DNA from 3 places in the uncultured Luteimonas sp. genome. Region 1 is predicted to be linked to each of the others. Evidence: riboswitches for the same ligand, from Rfam matches in the RefSeq annotation. Region 1 holds a riboswitch; each other region holds the start of a gene.

Region 1 (3,268 bases):
GCTGTTCGAGGAACTGGACGTACTGTGACTCGTCCAGCCGGCCGGCCCTGAACGCGGCGCGCGCCTTGCGCACCTCCGGGGTCTGCGGAAACGACCCGATCGTGGTGGTCGGAAACGCCGGCAAGCCATAGCGGCGCTGCTGGAGCGCGCTGCGCTGCGCATATGGGCTCTTGCGGCGCGCATCGTCCGGGGTGAGGGCCTCGACCCTCGCAGCGACCTCGGCCCGGTGGACGCGCCTGGACCGGCGGCGTTGCTGGAGACGCTCGCGTGCGAGCTCGAGGGTCGCGTTTGCCGATGCCAGGCCATTGAGCGCATCGGCCACCACCCGAAGCTCGCCGATCTTCTCCTTCGCGAAGGCAAGCCAGCCGCGAAGTTCCGTCGCCAGTCCGGTTTCGAGGCTCGCGTCGATGGGCACGTGCAGCATCGAACACGAGGACGCCACCTGCAGGCGCTCCTTGCCGAGGCGGTCGGCGGCGCTGCGGGCGAGCAGCACGGCCCGGTCGAGATCGGTGCGCCAGATGTTGCGGCCGTCCACCAGCCCGAGCGACAGCACGCAGTCCTCGCGCAGCGCATCGAGCACCGCATCGAGCACCGCATCCAGCTGCCCGGGGGCACGCACCAGGTCCACGTGCAGCCCCTGCACCGGCAGGGAGGCGGCCCACGGCAGGTTGTGTTCCAGCGTGCCGAAGTAGGTCGCCAGCAGCAGCTTCGGCCCGCCCACATCCGCAAGCGCGCGATAGGCCTCATCGTAGGCGCGTCGCTCCGCATCCCCGAGGTCCAGGACCAGGCAGGGCTCGTCCAGCTGGACCCACTCCGCGCCGGCATCCCGGAGTCGGGCGAGCAGTTGCGCATACGCCGGAAGCAGCGCCGGCAACAGGTCCAGGGGCCGGCTGCCGTCGACGCACTTGGACAGCAGCAGGAAGCTCACCGGTCCCAGCAGCACCGGGCGTGCCCTGGCGCCGGCGTCGCGCGCCTCGATGAACTCCGCGAGCGGCTTGTCGCCGCGCAGGCGGAACGACTGCCCGCGCTCGAGTTCCGGCACCAGGTAGTGGTAGTTGGCGTCGAACCACTTGGTCATCTCCAGGGCGGGCAGGTCGAGGTCGTCGTCCTGCCAGCCACGCGCCATCGAGAAGTACCCGCGCAAGGGGTCCGCATCGAACAGGGGCCTGTAGCGTGCGGGAATCGCGTCGAACAGCACGGCCGTGTCCAGCACGTGGTCGTACAGGGAAAAGTCGTTGCAGGGCACGACATCGGCGCCTGCAGCGTGCTGCAGCTGCCAGTGCCTCAGCCGGAGTGCCCTGGCCTGGTCGTGCAGCTGTCCGGCGGTGGCGTCACCGCGCCAGTAGTCTTCGACGGCCTTCTTCAGTTCGCGTCGCAGGCCGATGCGTGGAAAGCCCAGATTGCATACGGTGGTCATGTACATGTACTCCTCGGTTCGTGGTCGCCCCCTCGGGCGATTCGGAGCCGCGCGGACACACGCGAAGGCACGCGCCTTCGTTCGAAAGGCGCGACCTTCCCGCGCCTCCCACGGGCGCCAGGTCGACGGAGATCGCTCTCCGGCCGAGGCAGGTCTTCGGGCTCGTGGACGCAGGACGGGTCGCGTCCTCCCTACTGTTCGCCGCTTCCCGGGCAATGCCCAGTGCTTCATGGCGAAGGTCGTTTCCACATACCGCTGCGGGGCAGCGCCGGCTTCAACCCATGGCTCCTACCGGCTTCCCTTTCAAACGTATCGCTCTATCAAGATAGAGCGATACGTACCTTGGCGGGCTGGACCTTACGCCGGTGCGCGAGGCGGGTCAAGCGGCCGCGACGCATGCCCTGGGAATCCCGCCGATGTCGTCATCGCGGCGCGCGGAAGCGGGCCGATTCAGATCGGGGCGCCGCGCTGCAGGCAGGTCGCGCGGGTGTCGGCAGCCGGGAAGGCGCCGGGCGCGCCAGGGGAACGGACTCATGCGGCCCGCGCCGGGGCCGCGCACCTGCATCGCGTCAGGGCATCCGGGAACGACGCCTCAGCGGAACACCACCGTCCGATGCCCGTTGAGCAGGATCCGGTGCTCCACGTGCAGCCGCACCGCGCGCGCCAGCACGCGCGATTCGATGTCGCTGCCGATGCGGATCAGCGCCGCCGGGGTCATCGCGTGGTCCACGTGGGCCACGTCCTGTTCGATGATCGGCCCTTCGTCGAGGTCCGGCGTCACGTAGTGCGCGGTGGCGCCGATGATCTTGACCCCACGCGCGTGCGCCTGGTGGTAGGGCTGCGCGCCCTTGAAGCTCGGCAGGAAGCTGTGGTGGATGTTGATCGCGCGCCCGGCCAGCGCTTCGCACAGACGCGGCGACAGGATCTGCATGTAGCGCGCCAGCACCACCAGGTCGATGCGCTCGCGCTCGACCAGTTCCAGGATCCGCTGCTCCTGCGCTACGCGGCTGCCGGCATCGACCGGGAAGTGGTGGAAGGGCACGCCGTAGCTGCCCGCAAGCTGCGCGTAGTCGGCGTGGTTGGACGCCACCGCGGCGATGTCCGCGCGCAGCTGGCGGCTGTGGGTGCGGAACAGCAGGTCGTTGAGGCAGTGGCCCTGCCGGCTCACCAGCACCAGCAGTCGCGCGCGCCGGCGCACGTCGTGCATCGCCCAGTCCATCGCATGCGCGGCGGCCAGCGGTGCGAACGCCTCGCGCACGGCGTCGATGGCGCCGGCGGCCGGGACGTCGAAATGCACGCGCAGGAAGAAGCGTCCGGTCTCGGCATCGCCGAACTGCTGCGCGTCGACGATGTTGCAGCCGTGCTCGAACAGCAGCCCGGAGACGCGATGGACGATGCCGGTGCGGTCGGGGCAGGAGAGGGTGAGGACGTGGTCGCGGGACATTGCGGGCGCTGCGGCGTGCGGGCGCGCGACTATGTCACACGCACCGCGCGCGCGGTAGGTCGGTTGCGGCCGCAACCGTGGCGCTGCGCCGCTACAGGCCGGTCTGGCGCTTCACCGCATCCTCGTGCAGCGATTCGTTGAGCTGGTCGACGATGGTGGTCCATTTCGCGTCGGCACCGATGCTCTCGGCCAGGAACTGGCGCTGGCCGTCGTTCCAGAACGGAGCCTCGTAGACATGCACCGCGCCGGCCAGCTGGTGGGAGGCGATGAAGCCGTCGATGGCGTCCGGATCGGCGTCGAGCCCGAGCTGCTCGAACAGATGGGTCATGCTGGGGGTGGTCTCGTCCACGCGTGGTCCAGGTCAGCGCCGGGTCTCCGGCCAGGCCGGCAGCATCGTCGGGCACGCC
Region 2 (3,268 bases), on a different contig from region 1:
CGACCTGATGGACGAGGCCGCGTCGCGCATCCGCATGGAGATCGACTCCAAGCCGGAGGAACTGGACCGCAAGGAGCGCCGGCTGATCCAGCTCAAGATCCAGCGCGAGGCGCTGAAGAAGGAGAAGGACGCCGAGTCGAAGCAGCGCCTGGCCGACCTGGAAACCGAGATCGAAGGCCTGGAGCGCGACTACAACGACCTCGAGGAAATCTGGAAGGCCGAGAAGGCCACCGTGCAGGGCGCCACGAAGATCAAGGAACAGATCGAGCAGGCGCGGCTGCAGCTCGAGGCCGCGCAGCGCCAGCAGGACTACGCCAGGATGAGCGAAATCCAGTACGGCACGCTGCCGGAGCTGGAGAAGCAGCTCAAGGCGGCGCAGGAGGCCGAGACCACCGGCTTCCAGCTGCTGCAGGACCGGGTGACCGCCGAGGAGATCGCGGAAGTCGTCGCGCGCTGGACCGGCATCCCGGTGTCCAAGATGCTCGAGGGCGAGCGCGAGAAGCTGCTGAAGATGGAAGACGCGCTGCACGGGCGCGTGGTCGGGCAGGACGAGGCGATCAAGGTCGTGTCCGATGCGGTGCGCCGCTCGCGCGCGGGGCTGTCGGATCCCAATCGTCCCAGTGGCTCGTTCCTGTTCCTGGGCCCGACCGGCGTGGGCAAGACCGAGCTGTGCAAGGCGCTGGCGGAATTCCTGTTCGACTCGAGCGATGCGATGGTACGCATCGACATGAGCGAGTTCATGGAGAAACACGCGGTCTCGCGCCTGGTCGGTGCGCCTCCGGGCTATGTCGGCTACGAGGAGGGCGGCTACCTCACCGAGGCGGTGCGGCGCCGGCCCTACAGCGTGATCCTGCTCGACGAGGTCGAGAAGGCGCATCCGGACGTGTTCAACATCCTGCTGCAGGTGCTCGACGACGGCCGCCTGACCGATGGACAGGGGCGCACGGTGGACTTCCGCAACACGGTCATCGTGATGACCTCCAACCTGGGCAGCCAGATGATCCAGGAGCTGTCGGGCGACACGCCGGAAAGCTACACGCAGATGAAGGCCGCGGTGATGGGCGTGGTGCAGGCGCACTTCCGGCCCGAGTTCATCAACCGGCTCGACGACATCGTGGTGTTCCATCCGCTGGACAAGGCGCAGATCAAGTCGATCGCGCGCATCCAGCTGCGCGGACTGGAAAAGCGCCTGGCCGAGCGCGGCATCCGCATCGAGGTCTCCGACAAGGCTTTCGATCTGCTCGGTAACGTCGGCTTCGACCCGGTCTACGGCGCGCGACCGCTTAAGCGCGCGATCCAGCAGCAGCTGGAGAACCCGCTGGCGCAGCAGATCCTGTCGGGCGCCTTCGGCCATGGCGATACCGTGCGGGTGGACGCCGAAGGTGGCAGGCTGGTGTTCGGCAAGACCTGATCGCAGCTGGACAGGGAACGCGGCCTGCCCATCGTGGGAGGCCCTGCTCAACGCGCCGACCTTGCTGGTAGACTGGCGCCGCCTGAGGTGATCGCCGGCCTGGCCGGTGGTTGAAACGGGAATCCGGTGCGACACGTCGTCCAGCGACGACGCGGCAATTCCGGAGCTGCCCCCGCAACGGTAGGCGAGCAAAGGTCCGCATACAGCCACTGTGCTTGACGCATGGGAAGGCGCGGACCGGGAGCGACGGTCGCAACGACACGACGCCCCACTCGCGAGCCCGGAGACCGGCCACGGGTTTCGATTGGCACGCGGTGGGCGCTGTCATGGGGCCCGTGCGCCTGCACGTCGCGCCATGACCACTCCTTGCCGTTTGCCTGGCCCAACGACTCCGCGCGGGCAGGCGCGGTCAAGGAGTTCCCTGTGCAGTTCCCCCGGCATTGCCTTGCCGTGGCCGCGCTTGCGGCCGCGTGCTCCCCACTGTTTCCCGCGCACGCCTCCGGTCCGGTCGCCGCGACCGACCTCGACGAGGTCGTGGTCACCGCCACCCGCACCGCGCGCACCCAGGACCAGTCGCTCGCGGCGGTCAGCGTGATCGACCGCGAGCGCATCGAGCGCCTGCAACCGCCCTCGCTGCCGGCGCTGCTGCGCGGCCTGCCGGGCGTCTCGCTGGCCAACAACGGCGGGCCGGGCAAGTCGACCTCGCTGTACCTGCGCGGCACCGAGTCCGACCACGTGCTGGTGCTGGTCGACGGCGTCAAGATCGGCTCGGCGACCAGCGGCGGCGCCGCGCTGCAGGACATTCCGGTCGAACTGGTCGAGCGGATCGAGATCGTGCGCGGGCCGTTCTCCAGCCTGTACGGCTCGGAGGCGCTCGGCGGCGTGGTGCAGATCTTCACCCGGCGCCCGAAGGGCGCGTTCGCGCCGTACCTGGGCGTCGGCATCGGCAGCGAGCGGACCCGCAACCTGTCGGCCGGCGTCGCCGGTCGCGCCGGCGAAGGCTGGTATTCGCTGGGTGCGGCCCATACCGAAACCGACGGCATCGACGCCTACCGCGGCGACCCGTCGCGCGCCACGCCCGAGCCCTACCTGGACCCCGACCGCGACGGCTACCGCAACAGCTCGGTGACGCTGCAGGGCGGCTACCGCTTCGGCGAGCACTGGGACGCCGAGGCCCGCGTGTTCCGCGCGCAGGCCCACAACGAATACGACGGCAGCCAGAACAACGAGGCCGACAACGTCCAGCAGGTCGTCGCCGCGCGCCTGCGCTACACCGCCGACGGCCCGCTGACGCTGGTGCTCAACGCCGGGCGCAGCGCCGACCTCAGCGATGCCTACATGGACGGCGTCTATTCGAGCACCTTCGACACCCGCCGCGCGGTCGCCTCGCTGCAGGCCGACATCGGCATCGGCGAAGGGCTGCTCAGCGCCGGCCTGGACTGGCAGGGCGACGAGGTCGACAGCACCACCGTCTACACCGTCGACCGCCGCCACAACCGCGCGCTGTTCGCGCAGTGGCAACAGGAGATCGGCAAGCACGCGCTGCAAGCCAGCCTGCGCCGGGACGACAACAGCCAGTTCGGCGGCCGCACCACCGGCAGCGCGCTGTGGGGCTGGGACTTCGCCGATGCGCTGCGGCTGACCGCCAGCTACGGCACCGCGTTCAAGGCGCCGACCTTCAACGAGCTGTACTTCACCGGCTACGGCAACCCCGACCTGCGGCCGGAGACGTCGGACAGCATCGAGCTGGGACTGCGCGGCGAGCACGGCCATGGCGGCTGGGCCATCAATGCCTTCCAGTCGGAGATCGACGACCTGATCGCCTACGACTCGCGCCTGGTCGACGACACGCATCCC
Region 3 (3,268 bases), 300 kb from region 1:
GCAGCGCACCGAACGCGCGGTCGATGTCGATGCGCCCGCTGGTGCGTGCGCGCCGCGGCAGCACGTTGTCGTGGTGGACGCCGGCGCTGCGGTCGCGCGGATCGGCATGGCTGAGCTGCGCGGACAGGTCGAAGCCGGCCAGGGTCGTGCCCACGGTGAGTTCCGCGCCGCGGATGCGCGCCTGGTCGATGTTGCTGCCCACGCCGAGGAAGTCCGGCGGCGGATACACGAACACGATCAGGTCGTCGATGCGGCTCTCGTACACGTCCAGCGACCAGCGGTGGCTCGCGGTGGTGCGCGACAGGCCCAGGTTGAGGCTGCGCGAGGTTTCCGGCTGCAGCCAGGGACTCTCGGAGCCGGGGTAGTAGAGGTCGTTGAAGGTCGGTGCCTTGAATCCGGTGCCTGCGCTGGCGGCCAGGCGCAGGCCGTCGCCCAGCGCCATGCCCCAGCCCAGGCTGCCGGTGACGTGGCTGCCGAACTGTTCGTTGTCGTCGTTGCGCAGGCTGGCCTGCAGGCGCTGCGCGCCGAAGCGGCCGTCGTAGGCGAGGAACACGCCGGTGTTGTCGCGGGCGTCCACCGTATAGGGCACGAGACTGTCGACGTGATCGCTCAGATGGTCGATGCCGGCGCTGAGCAGGTGGCCCGGGCGCAGTCGCAGGTCGGCCTGCACCGAGGCGCTGTCGCGGCGGGTGACGAAGGCGCTGCGCAGTGCGTCTCCCTGGTAGTCGTCGGACCGATCCTGGTTGCGTGCCAGCGCGGCATTGAGTTCGAGTCGCCCGTCCAGCGGGGCATGGCGAAGGCGCAGCCCGGCCACCTGCTGGCGGACTTCGGAGCGGTTGGTCCAGGAACCGTCGAACTCGGTGTCGCCGTCGGCCTGCAGGAAGTTGCCCTCCAGCTCCAGTCCGTCGCGCAGCTGGACTCCGCCGCGCAGGCCCAGCGAGACGTTGCGGTAGCCGTCGTCGTCCGGCTCGTCGGCGAAGCAGCCCTGGAACAGCGCGCCGGAGCCGCGGCAGGCGTTGAAGCCGTCGGTGGACTCGTAGCCGCCATGCACGGCGAGCCAGCCGCGCGTCCCGCGCAGGTCGAAGCCGGCGCTGATCTCGCGGCTGTCGTGGCTGCCTGCGCCCAAGGTGAGATGCGGCGACAGGCCGGGGGCATCGCTGCGGCGGGTGAAGATCTGGATCACCCCGCCGATCGCCTCGGAGCCGTACAGGCTCGAGCGCGGGCCGCGGATGATCTCGATCCGCTCGATCTGCGACAGCGGCAGGTCCTGGATCGCGGCCATGCCGGCGGTGGCCGAGTTCATCTTGATGCCGTCGACCAGCACCAGCACGTGGTCGGATTCGGCGCCGCGCAGGAACAGGCTGCTGAGCTTGCCGCGGCCGCCGGTGTTGCCGACGTCGATGCCGGCGCGGCCGCGCAGCAGGCCGATCAGGTCGCGCGCCTGGCTGCGCTCGATCTGCTCGCGGTCGAGCACCTGCGCCGGTACCAGGCTCTCGGCCAGCAACACCTCGGTGCGGGTGCCGGTGACCACGACCTCGTCGAGGTCGACGGGGCCCGATTCGGCGGTCGCCACGAGGGGCAGGGCCGCGGCGACCGCGGCGGCGAGCAGGGAAACGGAAAAGGTCAGGGAATTGCGGTTCAACTTCACATCGGCTCCATCGCGCGCCCCGCGCGCCTTGCATGGCGTTGGAGTTGCGCGGGAGGAGACGGCGGACGGCACGCGACGGCGCACGGCACGCCGCGACGCCCTCCGCATCGCAACCAGTGGACTCCATGGCCGGTCTCCGGACTCGCGAGTGGGGCATGGCGCCCCGGCCGACGCGCCTTCCCATGCATGTGCACAGTGGCGGATGCGGCGGCCGTACTCGCTTACCGTTGCGGGGGCAGTGCCGGAATGGCTGCGTCGCGCGCTGCGACGCCGGCGTCACCGGCTTCCCGTTTCAGCCCTTGGACGACAGTCCGCGGGCCACCCTGGAGCTGGCGGCATTGTACGGGATGGGGAAACCGGGGTCAGAGTCGACTTTCCCGCACATCCCACTCTGGCCTGTATCACGCCGGAAAGTCGACTCTGACCCCGGTTTCACCGTGGCGACCGCTGGCGCTCAGTCGCGCTCGTCGCCCGCCGGTTCGTCGAGGAACCCGAACGAAGTGCCGGCGCCTTCCTCCTGGTGATGCGTCGTGGTCACCGGCGCGGCGGCCGGGCGCCCGCGCGGCGGCGGCAGTTCGGCGGTCGCCGCTTCCACCGCGGCCACCAGCTCGGCGCGGCGGGCTTCCGGCACTTCCTGCCAGTGGCAGTCCTGCATCGCGCCTTCCAGCGCGTAGAGCATGTTCAGGCTCGGCTTGAATCCGGCGCGCCGGACGCGCATGAACGCGTCCACCGGGCCGGCGGCGACCAGGTCCTCGTTCGTGCGCAGGCCCACCTGGCGCAGCCAGGCGGCGGATTTCGGACCGATGTTGCGCATCTTCAGCGGTGCATTCATGACAGGGATTCGACCCAGATGCGGGCGATGGCTTCCAGCCCCTCCTGGTCTTCAACGTCGAAACGGCCGGGTTCAGGACTGTCGAGGTCGAACACGCCGACCAGTTCGCCGCGATGGACCAGCGGCACCACCAGTTCCGAGCGCGAAGCCGCGTCGCAGGCGATGTGGCCGGGGAAGGCGTGCACGTCCTCGATGCGCTGGGTCTGCCGGCTGCTGGCCGCCTTGCCGCAGACGCCGCGGTCGAGCGGGATGCGCACGCAGGCCGGCAGGCCCTGGAACGGCCCGACCACCAGCTCGGTGCCGTCGAAGAAGTAGAAGCCGACCCAGTTCAGCTGCGGCAGCGCGTGGTAGACCAGCGCCGAGAGGTTGGCGGCGTTGGCGATTCGGTCGCGCTCGCCGTGCAGCAGCGCGCGTGCCTGGTCCGCGAGCTGGGCGTATTGCTGCGGCTTGTCGCCGCTTAGACTGGCAGCAGTGAACATGCCGGCAGTGTAGCAGCGCGTGGCTGGCGTCCCGGAGGATGGATGAAGCAGGTTCCAGATCGTGTCGCCGCCTTGGCGTGCAGGCGCGAGACGCGGAGGTCGATGTCCATGCAGCGGGACGGAGGCACGGCATGAGCCGTGCCTGGTTCGTCACCGGCACCGACACCGGCGTGGGCAAGACCTTCGCCTCGGTGGCGTTGCTGCACGCGCTGCGCGCGCGCGGCCTGCGCGTGGCGGGCATGAAGCCGGTGGCCAGCGGCTGCGAACGCGGCGACGACGGCTGGCGCAACGACGATGCGCTGGCGCTGC

What was found. A riboswitch is a leader RNA that binds a small molecule or an ion and turns the genes downstream of it on or off. The one in region 1 is predicted to bind cobalamin.
Region 2: it holds a riboswitch for cobalamin, as region 1 does, so the genes downstream of both, btuB (TonB-dependent vitamin B12 receptor) here and metE (5-methyltetrahydropteroyltriglutamate--homocysteine S-methyltransferase) in region 1, are expected to answer to the same signal.
Region 3: it holds a riboswitch for cobalamin, as region 1 does, so the genes downstream of both, btuB (TonB-dependent vitamin B12 receptor) here and metE (5-methyltetrahydropteroyltriglutamate--homocysteine S-methyltransferase) in region 1, are expected to answer to the same signal.

The regions. Positions count from the first base shown of each region.
Region 1 covers NZ_CANLNF010000003.1:465,166-468,433, reverse strand. The annotation lists gene metE (5-methyltetrahydropteroyltriglutamate--homocysteine S-methyltransferase) at 1-1,417, opposite strand, end outside; cobalamin riboswitch at 1,547-1,777, opposite strand; gene purU (formyltetrahydrofolate deformylase) at 2,010-2,861, opposite strand; gene Q0863_RS10080 (DUF2789 domain-containing protein) at 2,953-3,210, opposite strand.
Region 2 covers NZ_CANLNF010000008.1:35,445-38,712, forward strand. The annotation lists gene clpB (ATP-dependent chaperone ClpB) at 1-1,411, shown strand, start outside; cobalamin riboswitch at 1,480-1,722, shown strand; gene btuB (TonB-dependent vitamin B12 receptor) at 1,862-3,268, shown strand, end outside.
Region 3 covers NZ_CANLNF010000003.1:167,239-170,506, reverse strand. The annotation lists gene btuB (TonB-dependent vitamin B12 receptor) at 1-1,642, opposite strand, end outside; cobalamin riboswitch at 1,758-1,989, opposite strand; gene Q0863_RS08790 (TfoX/Sxy family protein) at 2,103-2,480, opposite strand; gene Q0863_RS08785 (GAF domain-containing protein) at 2,477-2,959, opposite strand; gene bioD (dethiobiotin synthase) at 3,091-3,268, shown strand, end outside.